4 regions of the Mycoplana ramosa genome follow, and region 4 is predicted to be linked to each of the others. Evidence: predicted binding sites of a transcription regulator. Region 4 holds the regulator's gene; each other region holds the start of a gene.
The links. Region 4 encodes LexA, which represses DNA repair genes until DNA is damaged. Its sites were predicted from a motif close to TGTTCNNNNTGTGTTCNG; they were not measured.
Positions count from the first base shown of each region.

Region 1 (4,752 bases), on a different contig from region 4:
GACGCGGAAATAGTCGCGGGCCGGCTGGTCCTCGCCGTCGATCCACCATTCGCCGGCAATCCTCTCCGGCCCTTCCGTGCTGGTGATCCGATGAAAGCTGCGGCGCCAGCGGAAGGTCTTCGGCGCATCCTCCGGCACGCCCGCCACGGTCTCGACCGGCTCGGGCGGTGCGAACAGGCGCAGCGGGCGATCGCCGAGGGGGGCCGTCGCGGGTGCCGGCTTTGCGCTCCGGCCGACGGCCCGCTCGCTCTCCCAGTGATCGGCGACGGGCGTCAGGCGTGCGGCGCGCTCCGGCACATGGCTTTCCGGCAGGGTGAGGGCGAGCAGGCTCTCCGGACCGAAGCGGGCCACGATCCGGTCGGCAAAGCCCGAAAGCGACCGGCTCTCGCCGGTGCCGGCGGCAAAATCCTGCTGCATCGCCGCGAAGGTCTCGCTTGCGAGAACGCAGAGCCGGATGATCTCGAAACCGTAGCCGGCATCAAGGTCGTCATGCACGGCCGACAGCCGCTCGCGGAAGAGCACGGCGATCCGCTCCGGGTCTCTGAGGGGCGCCGAGGTGGCGGCCTGGAGGCGGAAGACGCGGCCGTCCACCCGGAACAGCAGCAGCGCGAACAGGCGCCCGCCCTCGCCGCGCCGCTCGAGTCCCTCCTTCAAGCTGCCGGCAAGGTGGGTGGCAAGCGCAAGGATGTCTTCCTCGGACTGGACGGGATCGAACAGCCGCCGCTCCGCCGACAGCATCGGCACGGCCAAGCGCGGCGAGATCGGCTCGTCCTCCAGGCCCAGCGCCTGGTCGAGCCGGAGGAGCGGCAGGGGGCCGAAGCGGCGGGCGAGCGGCGCGCGTGGCAGCGGCAGGAGATCGCCGATCGACTTCAGCCCGACCCGGCCGAGCGGCCCGAGCACGTCCTCGGGCAGGCGCAGGGCTTCGACCGGCAGGCGAGCGAGCACAGCCTGCGCCGCATCGGCATCGATCACGCCGCCATCGCCGAAATGGGCGGCCGCCCAGCAAAGGCCGGGGGTGGACGCGATCGCCCCGCGCGCCTCGATGCCGAGCGAAAACAGGCGCGACAGCACGTCATCGAGCAGCGCCCGCTCGCCGCCATGGAGATGGGTGCAGCCGGTGATGTCGAGATAGAGGCCGTCCGCGCCCTCCAGCGCCACGAGCGGCGTGTAGCGGTCGCACCAGTCGGCCAGTGCCTCGAGCAGGGCCCGGTCCGCGGCCGGATCGGCAGGCAGGATGTCCAGCGCCGGACAGATCGCCCGCGCTTCTGTGACGCCCTGCCCCTTGCGCAGGCCGATCCGTTCGGCTTCGCGGTCGAGGAAGGCGAGCCGCATGGCATTGTCGCTGCGGCCGGCGAAGGCGACCGGCGGATGCTCAGGACGCGCCCTTGAAAGCCACGACCGACCCCAGCGCTGCCGCGCCACGCGATCGGCGGCCAGGTAGGGAAACCACAGACAGAGGATCCGCTGGTCGCCGCTCTTCGGAAGAAACGGCAGGGCGGGGCTCGAGGCGGTGAAAGCGGCGGTCATGGGAATTCCACTCCAGGAGGATGCCGACCGGGTCGGCGGTCTTGCTCTTCTCCGGCGTGACCAGGAAGACGGGATTGGCGATGCTGCCTTCAAGCGTCGTTCCGTCCGGCAATGGGCGTTCGCCGGCCGGGGCCGGATCGATGCGCAGCCGGCAGAGCGCGCTGCTCGCCTCCTCCTCGCCGGCCTGGCGCAGAAGCAGGAGCAGGATGCCGTTCTCCCGCGCCCGCAGTTGCAGCCGGCGGCTTTCGGTCAGGCCGAAGCCGGCGGGATTGCCGCGGATCTCCAGGATGACGGTCGAAAAGGCCGGGACGCCGAGTGCCGTCTCCGCCATCCAGAGCGCGTCCGCGATCGTGCGCGGCCTGGCAAGAAGCACGCGGGTCGGATCGAGGCCGTGCCTTCTCAGGCCCGGAGCGTAGGGGGTGCCGGCCTCGGAGAATGCCATCGCCTGGCCGATCCAGAGCGTTGCGCCCTCGCCCTTCTCGCCCCGGTCCTGCCGAAGCGCGGCCAGGGCCAGGGAGAAGCCGGTCGCAGCCCCCATATCGCGGGTCTGCGCATTGCGGATCTCGACAAGACCGCAGGCCGGGAGATTGCCATCGAAAACGGCGTCGAGGCCGTCTGTTTCGCCGGATTCGGATACGGGCTGCGCCCCCTGCTCATCCCATTGCCAGTGGCGTTTGCGCCGGGCGAGGCCAGGGTGATCGGCGTTCTCGATGCGGGCGATCGTCTCACGCAGGGCAAAAAGCCGCCTCTGCGCCAGGGCAGGCGTTGCCATGACGTTCGTTCCTCTGTTTGTTCCTGTTATGTTCTTATGGATTCCAGAACGCCGGGCAAGAGTCAACGGCAATTTGAACTGGAGCGATCACAAAGCCGCGCCTGCTCCCGGACGCGGGAGTGTCCGACGATAGTCGACGGAAGAGCGCAGGATCTGCAAAGATCCGGCGCCGCCAGCCTCGGCAAGACGGACCCTAAACCGGCAGTGCCGTCGTGTACTTCACGCTCTTGAGGGCAAAATGCGAGGATGAATTCGCGACCGCCTCATGGGTGAGAATGCCGTGCATCAGAAGCCGCTCGTAGTCGCGTACGTCCGCCGCCACCACGCGCAGCAGATAGTCCCATTCGCCCGACATCGAGTAGCATTCGAGCACCTCGTCATGGCTCTCGACGAACCGCTCGAAATCCCGCCGGGCAATGGGGTCGTGGCTCTTCATCCGCACCTGGCAGAAGACGTTCAGCCCCCGGCCGATCGCCTCCGGCTCCACCAGGCGCACGGTTTTTCCAAGCACGCCGGCGGCCTCCAGCGCCTTGATCCGCCGCCAGCACGACGCGCTCGAGGCGCCAACCTTCTCGGCCAGGGCGGCGTGGCTGATGTCGGCCTGGTGCTGCAGCACGCGGATGATCTGCCGGTCGACGGCATCAAGCTCGATATGGTTCATCCGATTTCTTCCCCATGTGAAACGTCTGTTTCAAAGATATACCGATCAGGTCGAATTCTGAAAGGAACGCGCGGCCAAGGCCTATTAGTATTTCGTATGGGATTGCAGTGCGGAGGAGGAAGGCGAGATGGCACAGGCAGCGCTGAGACGGGTCGTTCGCAACGCGCCGGACGAGACGATCGACTGGAAGCGCATCGCCTATCTGATGCAGCTTTCCCGCACCCTGGACGAAATGGAAGAGACGCGGCTGATGCCGGAAAAAAAGCTGCTCTACCAGTTCTCCGCCCGCGGCCACGACCTGGCGCAGATCCTGCTCGGCTGCCGGCTGACGGAGCGGCATGACGGTGCATGCGGCTACTATCGCTCCCGCCCTCTCCTCCTGGCGCTCGGCGTCGATCCGGCGGACGCGCTCGGTTCGGCCATGGGCCGGGCTGGCGGTTATTCGGATGGCCGCGACATCGGCGTCGTGTTCAACTACCCGAACCGTCACGGCGCCTCGGCACTGCCCATGTGCGGCGGCGTCGGCTCGCAATACACGCCGACGGCCGGCTGGGCGCAGGCGATCGAATATTACTGCACGGTGCTGAAAAAGCCGGACTATAACCGTGCCATCGGTGTCGCGCTCGGCGGCGACGGCTCGGTCGCCTCGAACGGCTTCTGGTCGGCGCTGACGATGGCCACCACGCAAACCCTGCCGATGCTGTTCTACATCGAGGACAACGGCTACGGCATCTCCGTTCCCTCCACCCTGCAGACCCCGGGCGGCAACATCGCCGCCAACCTTGCCGGTTGGCAGAACCTCGAGATTTTCGATGGCGACGGCTGCGACCCGGCCGAGGCCGCGCGGCTGACGACGGAGGCGGTGGACTTCGTCCGAGAAAACCGCGCGCCGGCGCTTTTGCGGCTGACCGTGCCGCGCCTCGAAGGTCACAGCTTCCAGGACACACAGGCCTACAAGAGCGAGAATGTGGTGCGGGCCGAGTGGGCCCGCGATCCACTGCCGCGGTTGAAGGACTATCTCGTTCCCGCCGTGATGAGCGTTGAGGAGTGGCAAGGCTCTGCGGCGGAAGCAGCCGCCGCAGCCGAGGCCGCCCGCGCGGCCGCGGAGGCCCGGCCGGCCGCCGACCCGCAAACCGTCACACGCCACATCTTCTTCGAGGGCGAGATGCAGCAAATGGGCGGCCAGCACGGTTTTGGCTACGTTGCCCCGAAGGCGCGCGATCAACCGGCCGGCGACGGCCAGCGCATCAACATGGTGACGGCGATCCGCCGCACGCTCGACCATGAGCTTTCGATCAATGAGCGCGTCGTCCTGTTCGGCGAGGACGTCGGTCCGAAGGGCGGGGTGCACGCGGTCACGCTCGGCCTGCAGGAGAAATTCGGCAAGGAGCGGGTGTTCGATACCTCGCTGTCGGAGGAGGGCATCGTCGGCCGTGCCGTCGGCATGGCGCTGGCCGGGCTGGTGCCGGTGCCGGAGATCCAGTTCCGCAAGTATGCTGAGCCGGCTACCGAACAGATCAACGATTGCGGCACGATCCGCTGGCGGACCAACAACCGTTTCGCCGCCCCGATCGTGCTGCGCATGCCCGGCGGCTTCTTCAAATGCGGCGATCCCTGGCACAGCCAGACGAACGAGGTCGCCTTCGTCCACCAGCCTGGCTGGCAGGTCGCCGTGCCCTCCAATGCCGAGGACGCGGTCGGGCTGTTGCGCACGGCGCTGCGCGGCAACGACCCGGTGATCTTCTTCGAGCATCGCGCGATGCTCGACCATGCCTGGGCGCGCCGGCCCTAT
Region 1 covers NZ_JBHEEW010000011.1:64,445-69,196, reverse strand. Annotated here, with positions in the region: gene JNC62_RS15050 (Y-family DNA polymerase) at 1-1,422, opposite strand, end outside; gene JNC62_RS15045 (ImuA family protein) at 1,373-2,299, opposite strand; gene JNC62_RS15040 (Lrp/AsnC family transcriptional regulator) at 2,493-2,960, opposite strand; gene JNC62_RS15035 (transketolase C-terminal domain-containing protein) at 3,088-4,752, shown strand, end outside.
Region 1: the regulator LexA is predicted to act here: its motif matches at 2,318-2,335, upstream of JNC62_RS15045 (ImuA family protein).

Region 2 (4,752 bases), on a different contig from region 4:
GGGCGACGGCGAGTTTCAACATCCGCTTCAACGACACCTGGACGGCCGAAACCGTCATGGCGGAGATCGTTCGTCGTCTGGAGGTGGCGGCTGCCGACGACCGGCTGCGGCCCGGGCGGGCGCCGGTACGCTACGAGATCACGTGGGCCGAGCGCCCGAGCCACGTGTTCCTGACGCGCGACGACCGGCTGATTGCCTCGCTGTCGTCTGCGATCGAGGCGGCGATCGGCCGCGTTCCGCAGCTCTCGACCACCGGCGGCACCTCTGATGCGCGCTTCATCAAGGATTACTGTCCCGTGGTGGAATTCGGCCTTGTTGGCCAGACCATGCACATGGTCGACGAGCGCGTCTCCGTTGCCGACCTGGAGACGCTGACGATGATCTACGAAACCTTCCTTGCGCGCTGGTTCGGAAATGCCGGCGCTTGACGAGGTCCTGCATTACCTGACCGGCATCTGGCACCTTGTCCGGCAGCGGCCGGACGGGTTTCGCTGGCTCGATCTGAGCTGGCGCGGGCTTGTTCGGTCCTTCTGGGCCTTCGCCTGGAGCCTGCCGGCGCTCGCCGTCATCTGGGCGTCCTGGCGCCTCTATTTTCTCGGCCGCATGCCCGAAGGGACGACGGCCGGTGTCGAGTTCATCCTGAAGCTGTTGCTGATCGACGTGGTCGGCTGGCTGCTGCCGCTGGCATTGCTGGCGGTGCTGGCGCGGCCGCTGGGCTATGCCGAGCGGCTGGCCACCATGGTGATCGCCAGCAACTGGATCGCAGTCCCGTTCGCCTATACGACAGCCATTCCTTTCGCACTGGCGCTTGTGGTGCCGGCCTTCGCACCGCTGTCGGGATTGCTGCTCTACGTCGTGTTCGGCGCCAGCATCGTCCTGCAATACCGGCTCTTGTGGATGTGCCTCGGCAAGCAAGCGCTGCTGGCCGCCACGCTTACGGCGCTCTTCGTGCTGCCGCCGCTGCTGGTCGGACAGGGCCTGCAAGTGGCGCTCGGCACCCTGCCGAACTGATCGGATCAGTAGTCGACCTGCATGAAATAGAGCCCCTCCGGCGGCGCGACGGGGCCGCAAGCCTTGCGGTCGCGGGCTTCCAGCGCGGCGCGGACGTCTTCGACGCTCCACTTGCCCTCGCCGGCGAGCTTCAGCGTCCCGGCAAAGGAGCGGATCTGATTGTGCAGGAAGCTCTGGGCGGTGGCCCGGATCTCGATCAGCTCGCCGGCGCGCGTCACGTCGAGCCGGTCGATCGTGCGCACCGGGCTGTTCGCCTGGCACTGGGCGGCGCGGAAGGTGGTGAAGTCGTGCTTGCCGACCAGCACCTGTGCTGCCGCGTGCATCGCCTCGTGATCGAGCGGTTTTGCCACGAACCAGGCGCGTTTGGCCTCCAGCGCCAGCGGCGCGCGGCGGGAGATGATGCGGTAGAGATAGTGCCGCCGCACGGCGGAAAAGCGCGCATCGAAATCGTCTGCCGCTTCGACCGCGTCGAGGATCGCCACGCGCTCGCCCGCCTGCGCCAGATGCGCGTTCAGGGCGTTGCGAAGGGTGTGCGCCTTCCAGGACCGCGATAGATCGGCATGAGCCACCTGGCCCATCGCGTGCACGCCGGAATCGGTCCGGCCGGCGCCGCGGATCGAGACGGTCTCGCCGGTCAGCGACAGGATCGCCTTTTCCACCGCCCCTTGGACGGAGGGCCCGTTCTCCTGCCGCTGCCAGCCGACATAGGGCGTTCCGTCATATTCGATGATCAGGCGATAGCGCGGCATCAGACGATCACCGTGCCCGGGGCGACAGGAGTGCCGCGCAGGAAGTCTGCGACGTCGAGCGGCTTGCCGCCGGCCTTCTGCAGCCGCGTCAGCGAGACGGCGCCGTCGCCGCAGGCGACGACGAGCCCGTCGGAGGCGAGCACCGTTCCTGGTTGTCCCGATCCCGTGGCGAGCCGCGATCCAAGCACCTTGATCCGCTCCGGCTTGCCGGCGAGCGCAAGCTCGAACCAGGCGCCGGGCAAGGGGGAAAGCGCACGGATATGGTTGTGCACCTCGGCGGCCGGCCGGGCGAAGTCGACGCGCGTCTCGCCTTTGTCGATCTTGGCGGCGTAGAGGACGCCCTCGTCGCCCTGCGGCGTCAGCGGCAGGTCGCCCACCTCCAGACGCGCCATTGCCTCGGCCATCAGCGTGCCACCGGCTTGCATCAGCACATCGTGCAGTTCTCCGCCGGTCATGTCCGGGCCGATTACGACACGCTGGGTGAGCGCCACCGGGCCGGCGTCCAGCCCCCTGGCCATCTTCATCACCATCATGCCGGTCTCTCTGTCGCCGGCCATGATTGCGCGCTGGATCGGTGCGGCACCCCGCCAGCGCGGCAGCAGCGAAGCATGGCCGTTGTAGCAGCCGAGCCGCGTGCCGGCGAGGATCGCCTCGGGCAGCAGAAGGCCGTAGGCGACGACGACGGCGACGTCGGCATTCAGCGCCCGGAAGGCGGCGCGATCGTCCTCGGCCTTGAAGTTCAGCGGCGTGAACACGGGGACCCCGAGCCGCTCGGCTGCCTGATGCACCGGCGACTTCTGCAGTTCCAGTCCGCGCCTGCCGCCGGGGCGCGGCGGCTGCGAATAGGCTGCCACGATCGTATGCCCGGCGTCGGCGAGGGCCGTCAGCGTCGGCACCGAAAACTCCGGCGTACCCATGAAGATGATGCGAAGCGCCATGCGGCGATGCTCCCGTCTAAGCTAAGGCACGTCGCGTGCACGTCCTTGCTGCAGTACCGCTGCACGCTTTTGGGCGACGTGCAGCAGAAGGTCCCTTCAAACGGCTTTTATCGCCCGATGTCGGGTCAGATCGCCTTGGCGCCGCGTGTCTTGGCCGCCTTGGTGAACTTCCGGATCACCATGTCGCGCTTGAGCTTGGAAATATGGTCGATGAAGAGCACGCCGTTCAGGTGGTCGATCTCGTGCTGCAGGCAGGTCGCGAGAAGTCCGTCGGCGTCGATCGTCCGCTCTTTGCCGTCGCGGTCCAGGTAGCGAACGGTGAGCGTCGCGGGGCGCTCGACTTCGGCATAGTAGTCCGGGATCGACAGGCACCCCTCCTCGTACACCGACCGTTCATCAGAGGTCGTGACGATTTCGGGGTTGATGAAGACGAGCGGCGTCTTGGCCTCGCCCTCCTTGGACACGTCCAGCACCAGCATGCGGCGCGGCACGCCGATCTGGATCGCCGCCAGCCCGATGCCGGGCGCGTCGTACATCGTCTCCAGCATGTCGTCGGCGAGGCGCCTTGCTTCGTCGTTGACCGTCTCCAGCGGTGCGGAGACCTGCCGAAGGATGGGATCGGGAAGGATAATCAGCGGTTTGATCGTCATTCGCCTCACTTAGCGGTTTGCCGGGCGGCTTTCAATTGCCTTGCGTCACACCACGGTCACGTTTGTTCACGTTATGATCTGTTCTTGCGCGCAAATGCTGTTATGTTTGCCGCATGAATCCGGAACCATTCCTTCAGGCCGCGGTGATTCGGCTTTTCGATGCGCTTGCCCGCGACCCGGCGCTGCAGCTTGCCTGCCTGTTCGCAGCGATCGTGGCGGCCGGCTGGATCGTCGTCGCCCGCCGGGCCGCAAGCCGCCAGCGCGCCACTGCAGCGGCGGCGGAAACGCGCCTGGCCGAACTGCTGCGCGCGCAAAACGAGATGCAGGGCCGTATCGCTGCGCTGGCCGAGGTGTTCGGCGCGCGCCAGGCCGAGACGAACCAGGCGATCAATCAGCGTCTCGACGGGCTGACGCAGCGCCTCGGCCAGTCGATCAGCGAGCAGACCCGCGCCACGCACGAGAACCTTCGCCGGCTGCAGGAGCGGCTGGCGGTGATCGACACGGCGCAGACGAACATCCAGTTGCTGGCGAAGGACGTCGTCGGCCTGCAGGCGATCCTGGCAAACAAGCAGACCCGCGGCGCCTTTGGCCAGGGCCGAATGGAGGCGATCGTGGCCGACGGCCTGCCGGTCGGCGCCTACCAGTTCCAGGCGCAGCTCGCCAGCGGGGTGCGGCCGGACTGCATCATCCGCATGCCGAACGGCCAGCCGCCGCTGGTCATCGACGCGAAGTTTCCGCTGGAGGCGTGGAACGCGATGGGCGCGGCGGCGAATGCGGAGGCCGCCAAGCTTGCGGCGCAGCAGTTCCGCCGGGACATGGAGGTCCACATCCGCGACATCGCCGAAAAATACCTGCTGGCCGGCGAGACGCAGGATACCGCCTTTCTCTTTGTTCCCTCCGAATCGATCTTCGCCGCGATCCATGAGAGCTTCGAGCCGATCGTCCAGCGCGCGCATCGCGCCCGCATCGTCATCGTCTCGCCGTCGCTTCTGCTCCTGTCGATCCAGGTCCTGCAGGCGCTGCTGAAGGATCAGCGCATGCGCGAGCAGGCGCACGTGATCCAGGGCGAGGTGATCCGGCTGATGGAGGATCTCGGCCGTCTCGACGACCGTGTCCGCAAGCTGCACGGGCACTTCACGTCGGCGCAGAAGGATGTCGACCAGATCCTGACCTCGACTGACAAGCTCGTCCGGCGCGGCGCGCGGATCGGTGAGATGGAGTTCGAGGCCGCCGCACCGCAAGGACCGGCACCGGCCCCGGCGCCGTCTGCGGCCGGCGCGGAGCGTGCGGTCGAAAGCCGCACCGGCCAGTTGAAACTGAGAGTGGTTGACGAGGACTGACCGGCTCGGGCAGTGTCGGCCGAGGCATACCGGAGGAACGCACGCCCATGATCACCGTTTTCGG
Region 2 covers NZ_JBHEEW010000012.1:145,078-149,829, reverse strand. Annotated here, with positions in the region: gene dapE (succinyl-diaminopimelate desuccinylase) at 1-428, shown strand, start outside; gene JNC62_RS16175 (hypothetical protein) at 397-1,011, shown strand; gene truA (tRNA pseudouridine(38-40) synthase TruA) at 1,017-1,760, opposite strand; gene fmt (methionyl-tRNA formyltransferase) at 1,760-2,698, opposite strand; gene def (peptide deformylase) at 2,824-3,348, opposite strand; gene JNC62_RS16155 (DNA recombination protein RmuC) at 3,462-4,688, shown strand; gene JNC62_RS16150 (ribokinase) at 4,736-4,752, shown strand, end outside.
Region 2: the regulator LexA is predicted to act here: its motif matches at 3,412-3,429, upstream of JNC62_RS16155 (DNA recombination protein RmuC).

Region 3 (4,752 bases), on a different contig from region 4:
GTACGGATGGTGCCGGGCTTGGTCATGAGTTTCTCCTATTGGGCCGCTGAGACCGGGTCCTTGAGCTTAGTCTATGTGACGATCTTGCGGCGGATTCTCATTCCGCCGCCGCCTTCCGCATCGGCCGCCGCTCCAGCAGTTCCTTCAGGAAATGCCCGGTATAAGACCGCTCGACCTTCACCACGTCCTCCGGCGTTCCCTGCGCGATCACCTCGCCACCGCCGTCGCCGCCTTCCGGGCCGAAGTCGATGACCCAGTCGGCGGTCTTGATGACCTCCAGGTTATGCTCGATCACAACCACGGAGTTGCCCTGGTTCACCAGCTCATGCAGAACTTCAAGAAGCTTCGCTACATCATGGAAATGCAAGCCGGTTGTCGGCTCGTCGAGGATATAGAGCGTGCGGCCGGTCGAGCGCTTCGAGAGCTCCTTGGCGAGCTTGACGCGCTGCGCCTCGCCGCCGGACAGGGTGTTGGCCTGCTGGCCGATCTTGATATAGCCGAGGCCGACCTGGTTCAGCGTCACCAGTTTGTCGCGCACGGCCGGGACGGCGGCGAAGAACTCGACGCCCTCCTCGACCGTCATGTCGAGCACGTCGGCGATCGACTTGCCCTTGAAGTGAACGTCGAGCGTTTCGCGGTTGTAGCGCTTGCCGTGGCAGACGTCGCAGGTGACGTAGACGTCCGGCAGAAAGTGCATCTCGATCTTGATGACGCCGTCGCCCTGGCAGGCCTCGCAGCGCCCGCCCTTGACGTTGAAGGAGAAACGGCCGGGCTGGTAGCCGCGCGCCTTTGCCTCCGGCAGCCCGGCGAACCAGTCGCGGATCGGCGTGAAGGCGCCGGTGTAGGTGGCCGGGTTCGAGCGCGGCGTGCGGCCGATCGGCGACTGGTCGATGTCGATGACCTTGTCGATGTATTCGAAGCCGTCGATGCGGTCATGCTCGGCGGCGATCTCGCGCGCACCCATGATGCGGCGCGCCGCCGACTTGTAGAGCGTCTCGATCAGGAAGGTCGACTTGCCGCCGCCGGAGACGCCGGTGACCGCGGTGAAGACGCCGAGCGGAATCGAGGCGGTGACATTTTTCAGGTTGTTTGCCCGGGCACCGACGACTTTGATTTCCTTCTTCTTTTTCGGCTTGCGGCGTTCGGCAGGTACCGCGACGGAAAGCTCGCCGGAGAGATATTTTCCCGTCAGCGACTTCGGGTTCGCCATGATGTCGGCAGGCGTTCCCTGCGCGATCACCTCGCCGCCATGGATGCCGGCGGCAGGGCCGATGTCTACGACGTAGTCGGCCGTCAGGATCGCGTCCTCGTCGTGCTCCACGACGATCACCGTGTTGCCGATGTCGCGCAGGTGCCGTAGCGTGTCGAGCAGGCGGGCATTGTCGCGCTGGTGCAGGCCGATCGACGGCTCGTCCAGCACGTAGAGCACGCCGGTGAGGCCCGAGCCGATCTGCGAGGCCAGGCGGATGCGCTGGCTTTCGCCGCCGGACAGCGTGCCGGAATTGCGCGACAGGCTCAGATATTCGAGGCCGACGTCATTGAGGAAGCGCAGCCGCTCGCGGATCTCCTTGAGGATACGGACGGCGATCTCGTTCTGCTTGGCGTTCATGTGGCCGGGCAGGGCGTCGAACCAGTCGCGGGCCACGCGGATCGACATGTCGGTGACCTGGCCGATGTGCAGCTTGTCGATCTTCACCGCCAGCGCCTCCGGCTTCAGCCGATAGCCGTTGCAGGCCGGGCAGGGGGCGGCGGACATATAGCGCTCGATCTCCTCGCGCGCCCAGGCCGAATCCGTCTCCTTCCAGCGCCGCTCGAGGTTGGGGACGATGCCTTCGAAGCTCTTGGTCGTCTTGTAGGAGCGCGCGCCGTCCTGATAGTGGAACTCGATCTTCTCATCCGTGCCGTAGAGGATCGCCTTCTGGCCTTCTTCCGAAAGGTCCGACCAGCGACTGGAGAGCTTGAAACCGTAGGCCGCGCCCAGCGCCTCGAGCGTCTGGTTGTAGTAGGGCGAGGACGACTTGGCCCACGGAGCGATTGCGCCGTCGCGCAGGGTCCGCTCCGGCTCGGGCACGATCAGGTCCGGGTCGATCTTCTGCTGGCTGCCAAGGCCGTCACAGGTCGGGCAGGCACCGAAAGGATTGTTGAAGGAAAACAGCCGCGGCTCGATCTCGGGAATGGTGAAGCCGGAGACCGGGCATGCGAACTTCTCCGAGAACAATACCCTCTCATGCGTATCGTTCAGCGACTTGTTGGCCGACCCGCCGGCGGCCGTTTCGTCCGGCGGCAGCGGTTTGTCGGCGAACTCGGCGATCGCCAGTCCGTCGGCAAGCGTCAGGCAGGTTTCGAGACTGTCGGCGAGGCGGGCGGCGAGATCCGGGCGTACCACGACGCGGTCGACCACGACATCGATGTCGTGCTTGTATTTCTTGTCGAGCGCAGGGACGTCGGCGATCTCGTAGAACTGGCCGTCGACCTTGACGCGCTGAAAGCCCTTCTTCATCAGTTCGGCGAGTTCCTTCTTGTACTCGCCCTTCCGGCCGCGCACGATCGGCGCGAGGATATAGAGGCGCGTGCCTTCGCCGAAATCGATGACGCGGTCGACCATCTGGCTGACCGTCTGGCTCTCGATCGGCAGGCCGGTCGCAGGCGAATAGGGGACCCCGACGCGGGCGAACAGCAGCCGCATGTAGTCGTAGATCTCGGTGACAGTCCCGACCGTCGAGCGCGGGTTCTTCGAGGTCGTCTTCTGCTCGATCGAGATCGCCGGCGACAGCCCGTCGATCTGGTCGACATCCGGCTTCTGCATCATCTCCAGGAACTGGCGCGCATAGGCCGAGAGGCTTTCGACGTAGCGGCGCTGACCCTCCGCGTAGATCGTGTCGAAAGCGAGCGACGATTTGCCGGAGCCGGAGAGGCCGGTCATCACGATCAGCTTGTTGCGCGGCAGGTCGAGGTCGATGCCCTTGAGATTGTGCTCGCGCGCCCCGCGAATGGAAATGGTCTTGAGTTCGCTCATGTGTCCAGCGCCAGATGTCGAAGGTCGGAAGAAGTGGTTTGTCGGTCGCGCACCCTATTTAGGGACTGGAACCGGCCTGTCCATGTGCGTTGCGGCAAAACCGTGCCTCTTTGCGATTCGGTTGACAAGATTGCGATGATTTACTAGAACAAAAAAAGAACGAAATACACTAGAATTTGAATCTGTGGATTGTCCGGCACATGGGGCGGCGTCCGCCGCCGCCAGCCGTTAAGATGCGCGGATGAATTTCATGAGGAACCGGAAACCTCTCCGGCGTGACAACAAGGACTGAGCGGATGGCAGGCAGCGTCAACAAGGTAATCCTGATCGGGAACGTCGGCGCGGACCCGGAGATCCGCCGCACGCAGGACGGTCGCCCGATCGCCAACCTGCGGATCGCGACGTCGGAATCCTGGCGCGACCGCAACTCCGGCGAGCGCCGCGAAAAGACGGAATGGCACACCGTCGTCGTCTTCAACGAGGGCCTGTGCAAGGTCGTCGAGCAGTACGTCAAGAAGGGCGCCAAGCTCTATATCGAGGGCGCGCTGCAGACCCGCAAGTGGCAGGACCAGAACGGCAACGACCGCTATTCGACCGAAGTGGTGCTGCAGGGCTTCAACTCGACCCTGACCATGCTCGACGGTCGCGGCGAGGGCGGCGGCGACCGCCGTGGCGGCGGCTCCGACTTCGGTGGCGCTGGCAACTATGGCGGCGGCGCACCGAGCTATGACGACTACGGCTCGCAGCCGTCCTCGTCCGGTGGCGCGAGCCGCGGCGGCGGATCGTCGAATTTCTCGCGCGACATGGACGACGATATTCCGTTCTAAGGCCTAGCGTTGTCCGGGCGGAAACATTTTCTCGCCCGGGTGGGCGAGACGTCGCGCGGAGCCGGAATGCCGGTGCCTGTCAGGTTGGCATCAGAACAGTCACGATAGGTTCGCAAGTCCCGGCGCACCTGTCTCGAGTTGGGATTCGTGCGCACCGATCCACATCCGGTTGCCCCGCCAGTCGGTGCTTCGCGCAAGCCAACCGCGGACCCATATCACTGGCAACAACAGATCGCGCGTGACCATGGCGATGAGCGACCATCGGGAAAGATGCCAGTTCTTCCGATGGGCGAGCGCGAGTTCGGGCAAGTAGGTCGCGCCGGCGACAAATGCAGCGGCGGCGGCCACGCTGTGGCCTGCGCCGATCGCCGCGATCACCGACAGCACAAGCGGCGGTACCACCCCCAGCAGGATTTCCGGTGAGAAGAATTGCGGAAAGGTAACGCGTCGCAAGCGCGCCCACCGGCACTGCCGTGCCCAGACCTCGCGAAATGTCCTGCTGCCGAGTGGTTGATCGAACGGGGAGGACACCAGGTGCACCTTCAGGCCGAGGCCCCTGACGAGTTTCGTGGCGGCCGCATCCTCAGCGATCTGAGAACCCAGCGCCTGAATGCCGCCGTTGGCATCCAGCATGCTTTTGCGCCAGAGCATGCTCTTGCCCTGTGCACACCCGAACCCAAGCGCCTCGCCGGCATATTGCCAACGCGCCTGATGGGCGTTCAGGAACGCACATTCGACCTCCGCCCAGAATCCTTGCGGACGTGAACCAAGCGGGGTCGAGCATACCAGCCCGCTGTCCGGGCGCCACGCCGCCATCAGGCGAGCAAGATAGTCGGCCGGCATCAGGACGTTCGAGTCGGCGAGAACCACCCATTCATGCGACGCGGCGTTCCAGCCTTTCACGCAGTT
Region 3 covers NZ_JBHEEW010000013.1:22,267-27,018, forward strand. Annotated here, with positions in the region: gene JNC62_RS16385 (DUF72 domain-containing protein) at 1-26, opposite strand, end outside; gene uvrA (excinuclease ABC subunit UvrA) at 98-3,016, opposite strand; gene JNC62_RS16395 (single-stranded DNA-binding protein) at 3,313-3,843, shown strand; gene JNC62_RS16400 (ceramide glucosyltransferase) at 3,943-4,752, opposite strand, start outside.
Region 3: the regulator LexA is predicted to act here: its motif matches at 3,161-3,178, upstream of uvrA (excinuclease ABC subunit UvrA).

Region 4 (4,752 bases):
AGGTCGTTCTTCGGGTAAACGAACGGCTGGCCGATGTGATACTTGTAGGCCATCGCCGCGATCGTCGGCATCTTGGCGATCATGCGCAGCGATGCAACCATGCGCTGGTGCGGATCGGTGATGTCGGTGGAGTCGTGGTAGAAGGCCGACAGCGCACCGACACAACCACACATCACCGCCATCGGATGGGCGTCGCGGCGGAAGCCGGTGAAGAAGCGCGACATCTGCTCATGCACCATCGTGTGGTGGGTGACGCGATAGTCGAAGTCGTCCTTCTGCGCCTTGGTCGGCAGTTCGCCGTAGAGAAGCAGGTAGCACACTTCCAGAAAATCGCCGTGCTCCGCCAGTTGCTCGATCGGGTAGCCGCGATGCAGGAGAACGCCCTCATCACCGTCGATGTAGGTGATCTTGGACTCGCACGAGGCCGTCGAGGTGAAGCCCGGGTCATAGGTGAAAGTGCCGGTCTGCTTGTAGAGCGTGCCGATGTCGATCACCGACGGACCGATCGATCCGGATCGCAATGGCAACTCCACTTTCTTGTCACTGACAGTGACTTCCGCGCTCTTTCCCGTCATGAGGATCTCCATCTGCTGGTGTGGCACAGGCAGTGCCTGTCGTGGCCGTGCCGCTTTGCTAGCCCAAAATCGCATCGTCGTGCCCGGCAAGACGAAGGCCGCATTTGTGCAATGCAAAAACAAACATTCCGGCATCGCAATATCTACTCTTCCTCGCCAGTTGCAAGCAACTTATGGGCGAGATTCGAGAATTATGGAGGGTGCATCCTTTCTCGGAAAGCGAGTGCATTGGTGCGGAATTTGCGATTGCAAAACAAAATCTGAAGTTGCATGATGCCGCTGGATATGGCTGGGGCAGGCGCCATGGGGGAGGGAAACGCTACCAAAGTCGCAATCCCGGCCGCCCACGCGGCCCGGAGCCTGCAGAGCCTGCAGACGGCAAGCCAGCCAACCGCAATCACGGGCGGTCGAACGGTCGTTTTCGCGGCGCGTCCGGGCGGTTTAAGGCGCTGGTTCGGCGCCCCCCTGGCGTCGGGATGGGCGGCAGCGTGGCAGTGCGAGCGAGACCACGGCAGCGTCTTCCTGTTCGTTCCCGTCTTTATCGGCGCAGGGGCATGGTGCTGGTACGCGCTCGCCCGTGATCCGCCGCTGGCGCCGCTGCTGATCGGTCTGATCGGCTGCGGGTTCACCGCGGTGGCCCTGCGCTATCGCCAACCCTTGCTGTCCGTTGTCGCGCACGCCGCATTCCTGCTGCTTCTCGGCATGACGCTGTCTGCGTTTGAGAGTTGGCGGGTTTCGACCGTCATGCTCGACCAACCGGTGACGACGACGATCAAGGGACAGGTGCTGTCGAGCGAGGCCGACGATCGCGGTCGCATGCGCTACCGGGTGGCGCTGCTGTCGACCGACGGCCCGACCCTGCGGCGGCCACCTGGCCATATCAGTCTGCTGGCGCGCAGCCCCCACGTGCCGGTGCCGATCGGCAGCGGGATCGTCGGACGTGCGCGGCTGAACCCACCGTCCGGACCGGCGCTGCCGGGTCTCAACGACTTTGCATTCGACGCCTATTTCGCCGGGACAGGCGCCATCGGCTACTTTTACGGCAAACCGACGGCGACGGAGCTGAACCCGTCGGCGCGAGGCGAGACCGTATCCGCGGCAGCAATCCGAATGGTAGCCGAATGGAGGAGTGCCGTCACGCAACACATCCGCGGCCGCATCGGCGGCGATGCCGGCGCCATTTCCGCCGCCCTGATCACGGCAGAACAGCGCGGCATCAGCCCGGAAACGGTGGAGGCTTTGCGGCAATCGGGCCTCGCTCACGTTCTGGCGATTTCAGGGCTCAACATGGCCCTTGCGGCGGGCACCTTTCTGGTCGGCGCCCGTCTGCTGCTGGCACTGGTCCCGGGGGCAGCCGAGCAGTTCCCGGTGAAGAAGATCGCAGCCGTCGGCGGATTGATCACGGTCACGCTCTACATCATGATTTCCGGCGGCGCGGTTTCGGCAATCCGCTCGTGGCTCATGATCGTCGTCATGCTGTTCGCTGTCTTATTCGACCGCACCGCCATCAGCCTGCGCAACGTTGCGCTCTCGGCCTTGATCATTCTGGCAGTGACCCCGTCGGCGGTCACCGGTCCCGGCTTCCAGATGTCCTACGCGGCAACCCTGGGCCTCGTCGCGGGCTATGGTGCCTGGCGCGACTGGTCCGCGCGACGCCCGCGGTGGATCGGTGACCGGTCACGGGTCCTGTCGGTTGCATCCGCGCTTGTCGGTGGAATTCTGCTGTCGTCTCTGATCGGCGGGGTCGCGACGCTCGTCTATTCCATCGGGCACTTCCATCGAATCCCGGCCTATGGCCTCGCCGGAAACCTTCTTGCGATGCCGATCATATCGTTCCTCGTCATGCCGATGGCCGTCATCGCCATGCTGCTCATGCCGTTCGGACTGGACGGCATCCCGCTCGCGATCATGGGACGGGGCGTCGACTGGATCATCGCGATGGCCAATTGGGTTGCCGGCTGGGGCGGAGAGGTGGTCACCGGCCGATTGCCGCCGCTGGCTTTCACGCTTGTCGCGGCTGGAGGCGGGCTGGTCTGCCTGTTTCGCACCCGTTTCGCAACCATCGGTCTCTTACCACTCGTCTTCGGCGTGGCTGTCGTCGCCGTCCGCCCCTCGGATGTGCCGCCCGAGGTTCTCGTGTCGAAGGACGGCCGGCTCGTGGCGCTCGTCATGCCCGGAGAAGCCGCCACGAACCGGTCGCGGCCGCCCGATTTCATCTACGATCAATGGCGTCGTGCCCTTCGCCTTGGTACCCATCGATCGCCAATGTTCCTCACCGATGGCGATGCCGCGCAATGGCGGACGGCGACTGGAAGTGGCGCGGGCACCCATCGCTCGGAGGGCCTGGTTGGCCTGGCAGTGCCGAAAGTCCGTCCGCAAGGACGGCAGCGCCGAGGCATGGATAGGGAGGTGGCGCCTGATCCTGTTGCGATCGCGCGGGCACGGGACGACATGGATTCTGCGTTCGCCGTAGCCGCCAACGACAAGCGGTTCGTTTGCCGCCGCAAGGAGTGGTGTGCCGGCACCGCGCCGTCCGGTTGGCGTGTCCTCGTGCTCGAGGATCCGGCCCTTCTCGGGGCCGCCTGCGACCGTGCCGATCTCGTGGTCATATCACGCTACATTCGGATGGAAACCTGCCGTTCCGGCGCGAAACTCGTTTCGGCACGCAGCCTGCGTCGCACCGGGGCCCTCGAGATAACACCGCGGCCTGCCGATCGGCCTGCCGATTGGACCGGCCGATTACGCTACAGCGTTCGCAACGCCGTCACGACGCATCACCGCCCCTGGAGCCGACACCGCCTGTACGACTGGCGGACGAACACCTTCTTCGATTCAGAAAATGCAGTCAGTGATAACGGCGAATGAGGCCGACGAGCTTGCCCTGAATTTTCACTCGGTCGGGGCCGAAGATGCGGGTCTCGTAGGCGGGATTGGCGGCTTCCAAAGCAATGGAGGCGCCCTTGCGGCGGAAGCGCTTCAGTGTCGCCTCCTCGTCGTCGACGAGGGCCACGACGATCTCTCCCGGGTTGGCGGAGTTCGTGTTGCGGATGATGACGGTATCTCCATCCAGGATCCCGGCCTCGATCATCGAGTCGCCCTTGACTTCCAGCGCATAGTGCTCACCAGCACCGAGCATCTCCATTGGAACGGAGATGTCATGGGTGTTGTTCTGGATTGCCGAGATCGGCACGCCGGCGGCGATGCGCCCCATGACCGGAACCGAAACCGACCCATCCGCCACGGCGGCGGCCGGCCTGGCCGGGGAGGGCGCTGGCATTGGCTTGCCAAGGCTTCCTTCGATCACCGATGGCGAAAAACCGCGCCGCGCCTTCAGGCTGGGCGAATAGGCTTCGGGCAGCTTGATCACCTCGAGTGCGCGTGCCCGATTGGGCAACCGACGGATGAAGCCGCGCTCCTCGAGCGCGGTAATCAGCCGGTGAATGCCCGATTTCGAGGCGAGGTCGAGGGCATCCTTCATCTCATCGAATGACGGCGGAATGCCGGTCTCCTTCATCCGCTCGTGGATGAACAGCAGCAGTTCCTGTTGTTTGCGGGTCAGCATGGCTCGTCACCCAGAATCGTGAAACAAATCCAGAACGGACACTATCTGTTCCACATGTGTTCCGCAAGGGGCAAATTTCAATCAAAGGTACAGCGGCTCGTGTGAGACTGTCGGCCGCGAGGCCGGCGGCAGCTTCCATGGTCGGGAAAAAGGCCCTATCGGGGACGAGGGGCCTTCTTCCCGGTTCAACTGCGACACGGTTTGCGCGCCGATTAGGGGCAGGCGGCGATGTAGCGACGCCCGTAGCGATCGCGGTAGTAACACCGACCGGGCTGTCCGGCCACGTTGCCGATGACGGCGCCGGAAACGCCGCCGATCGCGGCCCCGACGGCTGCGCCCCGAACGTCATTGGTGATGGCGCCGCCGATCACTGCACCGGTGGCTGCGCCGATGCCGGCCCCCCTCTCGGTTGGCGTGCAGCCGACCGCTGCGAGCCCGGCCAGAACGAGTATTAGGGAAATCTTGGTCATCTCCATTCCTTCCTGTCTCGTTGATTTTCTTGCCTGTCGATATCTTGTCCACCCCAACCAGCCGTCAAGTGTAATCCGGTTTTTCGTCCAGGTACAACCGGTCGTGGCGCATGCGCGTTCGGGCGAATGTTGCGATCGGACAGAT
Region 4 covers NZ_JBHEEW010000006.1:121,092-125,843, forward strand. Annotated here, with positions in the region: gene gltA (citrate synthase) at 1-575, opposite strand, end outside; gene JNC62_RS09450 (ComEC/Rec2 family competence protein) at 846-3,440, shown strand; gene lexA (transcriptional repressor LexA) at 3,421-4,137, opposite strand; gene JNC62_RS09460 (YMGG-like glycine zipper-containing protein) at 4,350-4,607, opposite strand.